Regions from separate parts of the Sodalis sp. RH15 genome, predicted to be linked through region 1. Evidence: predicted binding sites of a transcription regulator. Region 1 holds the regulator's gene; each other region holds the start of a gene.
The links. Region 1 encodes CRP, which controls carbon source genes, mostly activating them, when cyclic AMP is high. Its sites were predicted from a motif close to ATGTGANNNNNNTCACAT; they were not measured.

Region 1 (3,321 bases):
CCAGGCCGTAATTTTTCCGCAAAACCAGGTAAGCCGCCAGGGTCACCACCAGCATAAACAATAAAACCGTGCCGTCCCCCAGATGGAGCTGCAGGGTCGCGGCGGCGATAACCAGGCCGGCCAAGGTTCCCAGCGCCCGATGCTGGATACGTACCCGGGTGGCGTTATAGCCGTTCTGGCTGACAAACATCACCGTCATCAGAATCCAGTAGGGTTTAGGCAGGTTGAACACCAGTCCCAGGCTGCTGCCGATGGCCAGCATAATGCCCAGCCGGGCGGCGTTGCGCAGCGCCATGGATTTGAGCGAACAGTAGCTGCGCAGCGCCTGCCAGAAAGAGAGCCGTTGCTGGTTATCCGCCATGATATCCCGCCGGTAGAGCGGACGTTGCGTCCTGAGCAGCCGGGCGATGCGGCTGAAGTGATAAAAACAAAATTGCCCCACCGGATTATCCGGATTTCGCTGGGCAATTTTTTCCACCGCCGACAGGGCTTCCGCCATGGTGAAACGGCCCGATAACCGATGATAAAGAATATCGTCCGCTACCACCCGCAGCCGGGCGGCAATCAATTGGGCATTATAGCGGATCACCGCTTCAGCGTGACTCTGCTCCACCAGCTTCTGCACTTCGTCCGGCTGATGCAAACTGACGGCGATATGCTCTTGCAGGTCCAGAGCCACCTGAAATGTCCGCAGCAGACGTTTGTACTGAAGCTGATGGTTGGCCGACAGCATATGCAGCTGCTGGTAAATTTGCGCAATCAGATCAATCACCCGCTGCTGCCGGGCAAACAGCGGCGGCAGGGCGGTTTCCGGGTCGGTATGCTGGGTCAGCAGGCTGTATTTCGCCTCGATATAATCCGCGAGCTCTCTATAGAGCAGGCTGAGGGTTTCCCGCATCGGCTGCTCTTTAAGCCATCGGAACCACAGGCCGGTAAACAGCCCGTACCAGGCGGTACCGGCGATATACAGCAGCGGCGGGATCCACACCGGGGCGTTGCCGGTCAGGCCGAGGGTAAAAATGGCGGCGATAAGGGAGGCGGGTAATAACCGCCCGTGCAACGGACTGATTTCACCGGTGACGCCCAGCACCAGCGCCAGGCCCACCATGATAAAGGGCAAGGGTACGTGTACAAAGAGCAGCCACTGGATCAGTACGCTGCTGACGGCGAACAGCGTACCGCCGATGGCCAGGCGTTTAAAAAAGCGTTTATGCAGGGTATCCAGGCCGGCGATGTTGCAACAGGCGGGCACCAGGGAGAACAGCAGGCCGTTCTGCAGGCTGCCGAACAATAGCCCTATCGCCACCGGCAGGCAAAGCACGATGGTTTGCCGCAAGGCATAGTTGACTTCGGGGTGATAGATCAGTCGACGCCACATGCTGCCAACAAGCAGGCGTGGCACAGAGTACCACGCCTGTTTGATTAACGTTTAACGCGTACCGTAAACGACAATGGTCTTGCCGTGTGCGGAGATGAGATTTTGATCTTCCAGCATTTTCAGAATACGGCCCACCGTTTCACGGGAACAGCCGACAATCTGGCCGATTTCCTGGCGGGTAATCTTGATTTGCATGCCGTCGGGGTGGGTCATGGCGTCGGGTTGTTTCGCCAGATTAAGCAAGGTTTGCGCGATACGTCCCGTGACGTCGAGAAACGCCAGATTACCGACTTTTTCCGAGGTGACCTGCAAGCGGCTGGCCATCTGCGCCGACAGACGCATCAGGATATCCGGATTCACCTGAATCAGTTGCCGGAATTTTTTATAAGAAATTTCAGCCACTTCACAAGCGGTTTTCGCACGAACCCAGGCGCTGCGCTCCTGGCCTTCTTCGAATAAGCCCAATTCCCCGATAAAATCCCCCTGGTTAAGGTAGGACAAGATCATCTCTTTACCTTCTTCATCTTTTATCAGCACCGCGACGGCGCCTTTGACGATGTAGTAAAGTGTTTCAGCTTTTTCGCCTTGATGTATTAGCGTACTCTTCGATGGATACTTGTGAATATGGCAATGAGACAGGAACCATTCGAGAGTCGGGTCTGTTTGCGGTTTGCCGAGAACCATTCGCTGTTATCCTCTTTTGTCATCGCTGTCCTTGTTCAGGACATCGTATTCCCTATTACGGCGCTGTTTTATCGATCCATCTCCGTTGTAAACGGAGCGACGTTAGGGAACTTATTAGGGTCTGGTTTTAGTGATGTTCCGATCGCTCTCTTGCCCTTTCATTATCATGAGGTCGATCCAGCCTTGTTTTTAGCATAGGTTTGAAGCAGTGTCTTCTGTTGTCTTGCATCAGCATGAAGTATGTTAGGTAACATTGCCACCTTTCCAATAAAAATGTAGGGTGCAGGAAAAACTTTTTATCTGGAGTCATCATAATGCAAGCACGAGTAAAATGGGTCGAAGGTCTGTCTTTTATAGGTGAATCCGCCTCCGGCCACCAGATTTTGATGGATGGCAACGCAGGGGAAAAAGCGCCCAGCCCAATGGAAATGGTACTTATGGCGGCTGGGGGGTGCAGCGCCATCGACGTGGTATCGATTCTGCAAAAAGGGCGTCAGGATGTGCGTGATTGCGAAGTCAAGCTGACCTCTGAACGCCGCGACGAAGCGCCGAGGTTATTTACCCATATTAATTTACACTTCATAGTTTCCGGCACGGGGCTCACCGACAAAATCGTCGAAAGGGCGGTGGAGCTGTCAGCGGAAAAGTATTGCTCGGTGTCTTTGATGCTCGGCAAATCCGTGAACGTTACCCATAGTTTTGAAGTGCGTTTGCCGTCCTGAATGACGGATGCGTTACCGCGGGCGCGACGCTCCGGCCGCGCCCGGTTTATTCAATGCGTTTGCCTTCCAGTAGCTGCTTTACCAATGGTCCCATGATCAGTTCCATCGCCAGCCCCATTTTCCCTCCCGGTACCACCAGCGTATTGATATTGGAAATAAACGACCCCTGCAGCATCGCCAGCAGATAGGGAAAGTCGATATGATCCAGGCCGCGAAAGTGAATTACCACAAAGCTTTCGTCCAGCGAAGGGATGGCCTTGGCGGCAAAGGGGTTGGACGTGTCCACCGTGGGAACCCGTTGAAAATTGATATGGGTACGGGAAAATTGCGGTGTGATGTAGTTGATATAGTCTTCCATCGATCGCACCACGGAATCCATCACCGCTTCCCGGGAGTGTCCGCGTTCGCTGGTATCGCGCACCAGCTTTTGTATCCATTCCAGGTTGACGATGGGTACTACACCCACCAGGAGATCCACATGCTGCGCCACATTATGGTGGTCGGTAACCACCCCGCCGTGCAGCCCCTCGTAAAACA
Region 2 (3,321 bases), 2.7 Mb from region 1:
CAGAGGGATTTCGGCATGTTCATCACCAGATTGGCATCCACAATCGCCATGCTCGGCACCAGGGCATAATCCGCCAGCGGATATTTCTGGCCGGTGGCATCATCGGTCACCACGGCGAACGGCGTGACTTCAGAACCGGTACCGGAGGTGGTGGTGATGGCGATCATCTGGGCTTTAACACCCATTTTCGGGAACTTATATATACGTTTACGGATATCCATAAACCGCAGCGCCAGTTCTTCGAACGGGGTGCCCGGGTGTTCGTACATTACCCACATGATCTTGGCGGCATCCATCGGCGAACCGCCGCCCAGGGCAATGATGACGTCCGGTTTGAAGGACATGATCTGCTCTGCGCCCTTACGAACGATGCTCAGGGTCGGATCCGCTTCCACTTCGAAGAAGACTTCGGTTTCAATACCGTGGCCCTTCAGTACGGAGGTGATCTGATCGGCATAGCCGTTGTTAAACAGATAACGGTCCGTCACGATAAAGGCGCGTTTGGCGCCGTCGCTGGCCACTTCATCCAGGGCAATCGGCAATGAACCGCGACGGAAATAGATGGATTTGGGAAGCTTATGCCACATCATATTTTCAGCTCGCTTGGCCACGGTTTTGGTATTGATAAGGTGTTTCGGGCCGACGTTTTCGGAAATGGAGTTACCGCCCCAGGAGCCGCAGCCCAGCGTCAGCGACGGTGCAAGTTTGAAGTTGTACAGGTCACCGATACCACCCTGGGAAGCAGGAGTGTTGATCAGAATACGCGCGGTCTTCATGGTTTCGCCGAAGAAATTCACGCGGTCCGTCTGATTGTCCTGATCGGTATAGAGGCAGGAGGTATGGCCGATGCCGCCCATTTCCACCAGTTTTTCCGCTTTGACCACCGCGTCTTCAAAGTTCTTGGCGCGATACATAGCCAGCATCGGCGAGAGCTTTTCATGGGCGAAGGGTTCGGTTTCGTCCACAACGGTGACTTCGCCAATCAGCACCTTGGTGGAGCCCGGTACGGTCAATCCGGCCATGGCGGCGATTTTCACCGCCGGCTGGCCGACGATACCGGCGTTCAGCGCGCCGTTTTTCAAAATGATGCCCTGAACCGCTTTCAGCTCTTCGCCGCGCAGCATGTAGCCGCCGTGGCTGGCAAAGCGTTCACGCACCGCGTCATAGACTTCGTCCACGACGATAACCGATTGTTCGGAGGCGCAGATGACGCCGTTATCGAAGGTTTTGGACATCAGGATGGAGGCTACCACCCGTTTGATATCGGCGGTTTCATCCACAACCACCGGGGTATTGCCGGCGCCGACGCCGATGGCGGGCTTACCGGAACTGTAAGCGGCTTTTACCATGCCCGGCCCGCCGGTGGCGAGGATCAGGTTAACCAGCGGATGGTGCATAAGCTGGTTGGAGAGTTCAACGGTAGGTTCGTCAATCCAGCCGATGATATCTTTCGGCGCGCCGGCGGCGATAGCGGCTTTCAGGACAATTTCAGCAGCCTTGTTGGTGGCTTTCTTCGCACGGGGATGCGGCGAGAAAACAATGCCGTTACGGGTTTTCAAGCATATCAACGCTTTGAAAATGGCCGTGGAAGTGGGGTTGGTCGTCGGCACGATGCCGCAGATGATACCGATGGGTTCGGCAATGGTGATGGTGCCGAACGTATCGTCCCGGGCCAGGATGCCGCAGGTTTTTTCATCTTTATAGGCATTATAGATATATTCGGAAGCAAAATGGTTCTTGATCACTTTGTCTTCCACGATACCCATGCCGGATTCTTCAACGGCCATTTTGGCGAGAGGAATGCGGGCATCGGCAGCGGCAAGGGCGGCGGCGCGGAAAATCTTGTCCACCTGCTCCTGGCTAAAATTGGCATATTCGCGCTGGGCTTTTTTAACCTTTTCCATCAAGGTGTTCAGTTCAGCGACATTAGTAACAGCCATAGTGCTCTCCTAATAAATGTTAAAATTTCGGTTAAATTGTTAAACTCTTTAAGTAAAAAGCCATTCCCTGTCGTTGTGAAAGACGCGGAGATTAAGGTTAGTTTATCTGCACAAGGACAGATAGGCAGTGGCACAAAGGGCTATTTACTTAACGAGTTTGTTCAATCAGTTAGCGATCTTCGTTTCCAGGCGATTTTTTTCCAAGCCCCCTATGTCCATGGGATTATCGATTAACTGTATAGAGAAATAGTAAAGAGTATTGAGGCCAGTAATTGTGATTCAAATCACATTTTATTCATGCTGACTCCTTTCAGCAACGACAATTTGGAGCAAAGGTTACAATTTCACTACAGTCTCGTTAAGGGATGAAATGCCGTGCCAATGTAATCCGCATTCCATTAACATTCTATTTGCAAATAACAGCAAAAATTTTACTTGCTGCTTAGGTTACGGGTTATAAAGCAACGGCACAATATGAATAATGTCAAAAAGTATAGCGGTAAAATTAAAGGTGAAGGAACGGCGCCGGGGCAGAAGCGGCAGCTCAACAATCCATATGCTCCCATGGCGCGGCCAAGAGCACTACTGTACAGATAAATGATGATGAGTAACAGCGCTGGAGCACGCCCTGCGTTTTTCGGACGCCTCGCCGTAGAGCAAATGTTGCTCCAATGCTGATAAATCGCACCCAAAAGCGGCATAGATTATTAAATGCTCAATTAGTCTATTAGCCGGATAAATTAAGTGAAAACGTCGAATATTCAGCGGGATGCAATGCAGGCTAAAACCCGTGGCGATTTTTTTTTAGACTATCTCACAAAGCCACTTGTCACGATGCGGTACAGATGTTATTAGTGTTAATTCATGAATCATTAGGGATTTATTCTCTTTCCAGGTCATTTATTGCCCTGATGTGTTTTATTGTAACAATCAATAATTTGATTATGTTTTTTGAAGCAAGGTCGACATTTCTTGATTTGATTATGATAGCAAATAACTTCTTTCCGAATCTGCGTTCCGCCGTATCAATTTTTTTGCCAGCCTTACGCCGGCTTGTTTCCCATATAGATTCAATGAATAAGGAATATCGCTTCTTTACCTTGCGGTTTCGTTCGCCGTAATTGGCCGAGGAGTGCCCATACCCGTTCATCGGGAATCTGCAGACAGCTGAAAATGCGTCATGCAATAATAAAAAACTGGAGTGCATTAATAATGACCAACATCACGAAAAGAACTCTATTGGCAGCAGGTATTATCGCCGCCCTGGGAGTGGTGTCCGTAGGTACTTCTTTCGCGGCGGTGGTACCCGCCGGCGTCACCTTGAGTGACAAACAGGAATTGGTACGTGGAAACGGCGCCGAACTGCAATCACTGGATCCCC
Region 3 (3,321 bases), 1.2 Mb from region 1:
GTTGCCGGTAAAGTCCGCCAGTCCGTCCGGCGTCAGCTCCAGAATACGGGTGGCCAGCGAACTGACGAACTCCCGGTCATGGGAAACGAAAATCAGCGTACCCTGGTACAGTTCCAAAGCCATATTCAGCGATTCAATGGATTCCATATCGAGATGATTGGTAGGCTCGTCCATCAGCAAGATATTCGGCTTTTGCATCATGAGCTTACCGAACATCATACGGCCCTTTTCCCCGCCGGATAACACCCCGACCGGTTTATTGATATCATCCTGGCTAAACAGCAGCCGGCCAAGAATGCTGCGCACCGCCTGCTCGTCATCGCTCGGCTGTTTCCACAGGCTCATCCAGTCGAACACCGTGATATTTTCCGTAAACTCGCTGGCATGGTCCTGGGCATAATAACCAAGCTTGGCGTTTTCCGACCATTTGATTTCGCCCACCGACGGCGCCAGCTCCCCCACCAGGGTCTTCAGCAAGGTGGTTTTACCGATACCGTTGGCACCAAGCACCGCTACCTTTTCCCCCACTTCCAGCATCAGGTTCATATCCTTGATGAGCGGCGGCTGGCCTTCATAGCCCTGGGTAAGCTGCTGTATGGTCAGCGCGTTACGGAACAATTTTTTATCCTGCTCAAAACGAATGAACGGATTCTGGCGGCTGGAAACCTTTACTTCATCAAGCGTAATCTTTTCGATTTGCCGGGCGCGGGAGGTAGCCTGACGGGATTTAGACGCGTTGGCGCTAAAACGGCTGACGAAAGACTGCAATTCGGCAATCTGCGCCTTTTTCTTGGCATTGCCGGCCACCAACTGCTCCCTGGCCTGGGTGGAGGCGGTCATATAATCGTCGTAATTGCCTGGGTAAATCCGCAGCTCGCCATAATCCAAATCCGCCATATGGGTACAGACCATATTCAGAAAATGCCGGTCATGGGAAATGATAACCATGGTGCTGTTGCGATCGTTCAGGACCTGCTCCAGCCAGCGGATGGTATTGATATCCAGGTTATTGGTGGGCTCATCCAGCAGCAGGATGTCCGGATTGGCAAACAGGGCCTGCGCCAGCAAGACCCGCAGTTTCCAGCCGGGCGCCACTTCACTCATGGGACCGTAGTGCTGTTCCAGCGGTATGCCCGCCCCCAGCAGCAGTTCACCGGCGCGGGCCTCAGCGGTGTAACCGTCCATCTCGCCGTACAGCACTTCCAGATCGGCGACCCTGTATCCCTGCTGCTCGGTCATCTCCGCCAGGGCGTAGATACCGTCGCGCTCTTCCTTCACCGCCCACAGTTCGGCATGCCCCATGATGACGGTATCGAGCACCGTAAAGTTCTCGAAGGCGAACTGGTCCTGGCGCAATTTGCCCAGCCGTTCATTAGGATCGAGGGCGATATGGCCTGAACTGGGGACTAAATCTCCGCCGAGGATTTTCATCAGGGTGGATTTCCCGCAGCCGTTGGCCCCAATCAAGCCATAGCGGTTGCCGCCGCCGAACTTGACAGAAATATTTTCAAACAGCGGCTTGCTGCCGAATTGCATGGTGATGTTATTACTGATTAGCAAAAGAGATACTCTTCATTAAAATGTGACACTGGGCACATTATGCCACAATCCGCTGCCGAATTGCGCCCCCTGTCTGCACACTCCTTCCCATGTCCGCATACCATGACAGCACAAAAGATACCCGCGCTATCCGTTTCCGGGCCGCTTGCGGGACGACGAATCATTATCATCGTGCAGAAAAACGCATCATTTGGGCGGCCTGAAGTCGTCGCGTTCATGGCGGAATTGACGTTGATATTAAATATCCTTCCAGCCAACCGTGGAGTGAAAATAATTTTTTTATAAGGTTTATTTATTAAAAGATGTCCATCTTTCACAGACCCATTTTCATTTTAGCGACAGATAATTTTTGACATCGTTTATTTCGGCCTGTTTATCAACATTAAATCCCCTATCCAGCACTGCCGGTGCTGCAGGAGTGGAAAAGGTCGAGCCTTTTAATGATTAAAGGAAGGCAATGTATCTTGGCGATGCGTCGGCGGGGAATTATAGCGCTGTGACGGCATGTCATGAAAAATTCATCGATAAAGTCATGTCGAGGTTTGTATATGTCGGTGTAACCCGCTAAGGTAGTGGTCTGCATATTGCAGATTGTTTCGGCAGGATGTATTTACAGTATGTAGCTGAAAATGCAGCTACAGGCAACAATGAGTAACCGCTGGCGGGTGATTGAATAGCATATCAAGGCTGAAGACCCTGAAGAATAAGGGCATGGCTGACTTATCAACCATGCCGATGAGCGATTCTCCAACATGTCAATTCATGTCGCAGAGTAATCGCTATTAGAAGCGATAACCAACACCGGCGATCCAGGTGCCGACATCGACACTGCGGATACGGCTTTGTTCGTAAGATACGTCTATAGCAACGTTATCCATCGGGTTGAACTGAAGACCCGCGCCGTAGGAAACACCCACGTCATCGTTGCTATGGGTATCACGGACTGCTGTGGCATTATTGGTAAACTTACCGGCGCCGATACCTACAACACCGTAGATGCTGGCCCAATCGTTGATACGGAATGCCGGACCGGCGGTAAAGCCATAGTATTGGCCTTTCTGGTAGTTGCCGTCATTGAGCTGGTTTTTTTCGAGATAAGTAAAGGAGCCGATGGCGCTCCAGGGATTGGTGTTATCCCATTCGTAGCGGTACTTCAAGTTGAAACCGCTGGCTTTGTTGATGATGCCCTGGGCATCACCCTGCGCGTAACCTGCTGTTACGGTACTGTCGCCTGCGACCGCTGAACCTGCTGTTACGGCCAAAACACAAGCTAACGCTGAAAGACATGCAATTTTTTTCATACCCACCTCAAATGTGAAATTTACGTCCTAACCACGAAAATATAACAAAAAATAGCACGAAACTCTGCTTAATAATTGTTGTCCAAGTGAACGTATCGTGTAACATAAGTTTTCTATTGCATCTATCCTATTCTTTTTTCTTATGTTTTCCTCTCCGGGGCCAAAACCCACCTTTACGTATACTTACAAGATATTGAGATAATTCCGAAGCGGATGAATAAAAAATAGCCCATCAAAACGATATTTCCTCAATTTTCTGTTCACATATCATGTCGCAAATTTCAGGATGATTCGTATTTTACCGCTTCGTTTATTATTTGATGAGGAAAATTCGAAAATATGGAACGCAAAATGCATTCCTCCATGGAGAAACATTGCTGGGGAAACATTGCCAAGAATAGAGGATACCGCACCCGGCGGAATTATTTTTAGTACCTTTTGGTACATTTTGCCAAGGGCT
Region 4 (3,321 bases), 3.0 Mb from region 1:
GTCGAGCATCTGCTGAAGTTCCTCTTGCACAATGAATCCATCGCGGTACAAGGGGGCGTCCGGCGCCATATACCCCACGCCGCTCACCAGCAGATCCGCCGAATCCACCAGCGAGGCGGAGGTTTTGAACGCCATCTGCTGCTGCAGGACGTTCTTCTCCTGTACCGAGCCGGTGACCACCGGCATGGGCAGCGGATAGCATTCCGCGCCCACCCGTTCGGCCAGTCCCATGATGACATCGTAATGGCTGGCACGTCCGTGGCGCGTCATATTGCCCATCAGCGCGACGAAATGGTGCATGGGCCGCTGCATGGGGGTCACCAGCGCCGCCACCTGCCGCATGATCCGGTAGCCGCCCATGCCAATGGTGACCGGCGTATCTCCTTGCAGCATATTCTCGATGTAGTAAGCCAGCGCGGTGGCCACCGATAGGGCATTGCCCTCCTCATCCGCCACGCTCGGCACCACCTCGCAATACACCAGTCCGAACCGGCTGCGCAGACGTTCTTCCAGTTCGATAGCCGATGCCAGGTGATGCACCAGTTGGAAACGAATGAGATTCTCGGTACTGGCCAGGGCGATAAGACGCTGTACATTTTGCCGCGATACGTTCAGCGTACGAGCCACCTCATCCTGCCGCTGGCCTTTCGCATGATAGAGCCAAGCGGCGCGCGCCGCCTGGTCGAGCTTCCGCGCGGAGTTCTCTTCGGCTTTCCCCTTGTCGCCGGGAGGCGTGATTTTGGCCATCAGCGCGCCAACCCGAGTATTTCGGCTAAAGTGTCGCCCATCAGCAGATCGTAAACCGCCGGATCGGTGGTGCAGCGCTCCATCTTGCGAAACTCCCATTCGTAGTCCACGAAAGGGGAATCTGTTCCCCAGATAACCTTACCGGGACCGAGCTCTCTGATGGCAGTGGCAATTTCAAACACCGGCACGCGGGATGTTTCCAGATACAGGTTGGGCAACGCCTTCGCATAAGCGATGGCTTGATCTACCGACCAGAAAAACCCCATATGCGCCATCAGCAAACGTACCCGGGGGAAGCGGCGGGCCATCTCGGCGAATTCTGGCGGGCTGTTATAAAGGTCGCTGGCGCCGTGAACGATGATGGGAATGCCTAAATCTCCCGCCTCCTCAAACAGCGGATTCACCAGTTTGGGGTCGCTAAGATGGAAACCGTTAATCGTGGGGTGCAGCTTCAGACCTTTGAAACCCCAACCTTTGACGCAGCGCCGCAGCTCGTCAACCGCATCTGGCTGCCAGGGGTTAACAGCGCAATAGGGGATGATCCGGTCGGGGCAAGCCTCATAGGCCTCTTTCGGCCCCTGGTTGGTAAAGTTGCCTTCCACAAACGGGAAAACAACAGCATGCCGAACGCCGGCGGTATCCATTTTCGCCACCAGTTCCGGACCGCTTTGAGCGGCGCCGGCCCGTTGGCCGATATGATTATGGGCGTCAATGATGAATGTCATGACTGCACTCCTGTAGGGTCTACAGCTGTGTCCCGCTAGGGATATCGCTGTTTTGGGCAATTATTTATACGTTGAGCAATAATTCAAAACTCGGCCAATGCTAGCCATATCCCCTCCTGCGCGTCAATGGGATTGTCCGTGAACGTTAAAAATTTGTGATCGAAACGACAAGTTGGGGGGTAATGTCAATAATGCCGGTTCACTCACCGGACGGTCGTTCACCGCAGGTCACAGGTCGGTTTTGTCCCGGAACGCTTTGTGATAAGCATCACCTTTTACTGGACAGGCGGCGCAATAAATATTCCTTCCCGGACTGTTTTTTATCCATCCCGACATATTAAAAAACCGGCGGCCACCGGATAATATCGCCAGGTTTCAGATTCACGCAGGAAATAGCAATGAATGAAATTTCAAAGAAATTACATTCAATAAAATAATTATCTCTACTTTTCATAATTAAATAACCTTACATTTAAAACTGGAGTTTTAATCCCATGCACGATTTGCATTTGGCTTGGTATGGCGCCATATTGGGTCTGTTTATTGCCATATTTTTAATATTAAGAAAAATCAATCCCGTCTATGCCCTGTTTTTTGGCGCCATTGCCGGCGCCATTATCGGCGGCGCTGATTTACAGCAAACCATCAACGTGCTTATATCAGGCACCCAAAGCATTATGGGCACGGTAATCAGGGTATTGGCGGCAGGGATCCTGGCGGGGGTCATGATGGAATCCGGCGCCGCAAATACCATTGCCCGGGAAATAGTCCGCCGGATGGGCGAAGGCAAAGCCATTTTTGCCTTGGCGCTTGCCACCATGGTTATTACCGCCGTAGGGGTATTTATTCCCGTGGCGGTGCTGATTGTGGCGCCCATTGCCCTTTCGGTGGGCAACCGGATGGGATTATCCAAAACCGCTTTATTATTGGCATTATCCGGCGGCGGCAAAGCGGGCAATATTATTTCCCCCAACCCTAATACCATCGCGGCGGCCAATGGTTTTCATCTTGGCTTAAGCGATGTCATGATTGCCGGTTTTATTCCGGCCATCGGCGGATTGATTGTCACCGTATTGCTGGCTTCGCTGATTAAGCATAAAGGACAAATGGTCTCGGATGCGGAAGCCGATACCGATACCCGCGCGCAGGTCAGCGGTCCGTCGCTGGGAAAATCCATCGTCGCTCCCGCCGTGGCGGTGATATTGCTGATGATCAACCCCCTGGGTTCCATTTTGCATATCAGCGCATTAAGCGCATTCAAACTTGACGCGATGTATGTGCTGCCTATCGCGGGCATTGTCGGTATGGTGGCCATGGGGCAAAGCGGGAAAATCATTCAATACACCACCTCCGGCATTGAAAAAATGACCGCTACCGTGCTGATACTTATCGGCGCCGGCGCCATAGCCGGATTAATCGGCGCGTCCACTCTTTCCGAGCAGGTGATTGCCCTGATAAACGCGGCGGGCATCTCGGGCACCTTCCTCGCCCCGATATCGGGCATCCTGATGGCCGCCGCCACCGCATCAACCTCCACCGGCGTTATTCTCGCCACCGGCACGTTCGGCTCCACCCTTATCCATATGGGGATTCCGGCGCTGGCCTCGGCGGTCATGATGCACACCGGCGCCACGGTAATCGATTCCCTGCCGCAGGGCAATTATTTCCACGTCACCGCCAACAGCATGTTTATGTCCATCAGGCAACGTATCGGCCTGATTCCTTATGAAGCGCTGGTGGGGGGCACCATGACCATTATCGCCACGCTGCTTTATGGCTTTATTCTGTAATTGTATGAAGGTAAGCATTATGACCCACATGAAATTCGTCCTGGCGCCGGATTCCTTTA

Region 2: a site for CRP is predicted at 2,213-2,230, ahead of adhE (bifunctional acetaldehyde-CoA/alcohol dehydrogenase). Genes of this name have one in related genera too.
Region 3: a site for CRP is predicted at 1,581-1,598, ahead of ACL2XO_RS09385 (ABC-F family ATPase). Genes of this name have one in related genera too.
Region 4: a site for CRP is predicted at 1,729-1,746, ahead of ACL2XO_RS18110 (GntP family permease). Genes of this name have one in related genera too.

The regions. Positions count from the first base shown of each region.
Region 1 covers NZ_CP178738.1:813,254-816,574, forward strand. Annotated here, with positions in the region: gene ACL2XO_RS03690 (YccS/YhfK family putative transporter) at 1-1,378, opposite strand, end outside; gene crp (cAMP-activated global transcriptional regulator CRP) at 1,430-2,062, opposite strand; gene ACL2XO_RS03700 (OsmC family protein) at 2,377-2,784, shown strand; gene ACL2XO_RS03705 (phosphoribulokinase) at 2,831-3,321, opposite strand, start outside.
Region 2 covers NZ_CP178738.1:3,530,912-3,534,232, reverse strand. Annotated here, with positions in the region: gene adhE (bifunctional acetaldehyde-CoA/alcohol dehydrogenase) at 1-1,940, opposite strand, end outside; gene oppA (oligopeptide ABC transporter substrate-binding protein OppA) at 3,153-3,321, shown strand, end outside.
Region 3 covers NZ_CP178738.1:1,999,148-2,002,468, reverse strand. Annotated here, with positions in the region: gene ACL2XO_RS09385 (ABC-F family ATPase) at 1-1,560, opposite strand, end outside; gene ompX (outer membrane protein OmpX) at 2,343-2,861, opposite strand.
Region 4 covers NZ_CP178738.1:3,970,865-3,974,185, reverse strand. Annotated here, with positions in the region: gene ACL2XO_RS18120 (sugar-binding transcriptional regulator) at 1-747, opposite strand, end outside; gene ACL2XO_RS18115 (amidohydrolase family protein) at 747-1,472, opposite strand; gene ACL2XO_RS18110 (GntP family permease) at 1,967-3,262, shown strand; gene ACL2XO_RS18105 (glycerate kinase) at 3,291-3,321, shown strand, end outside.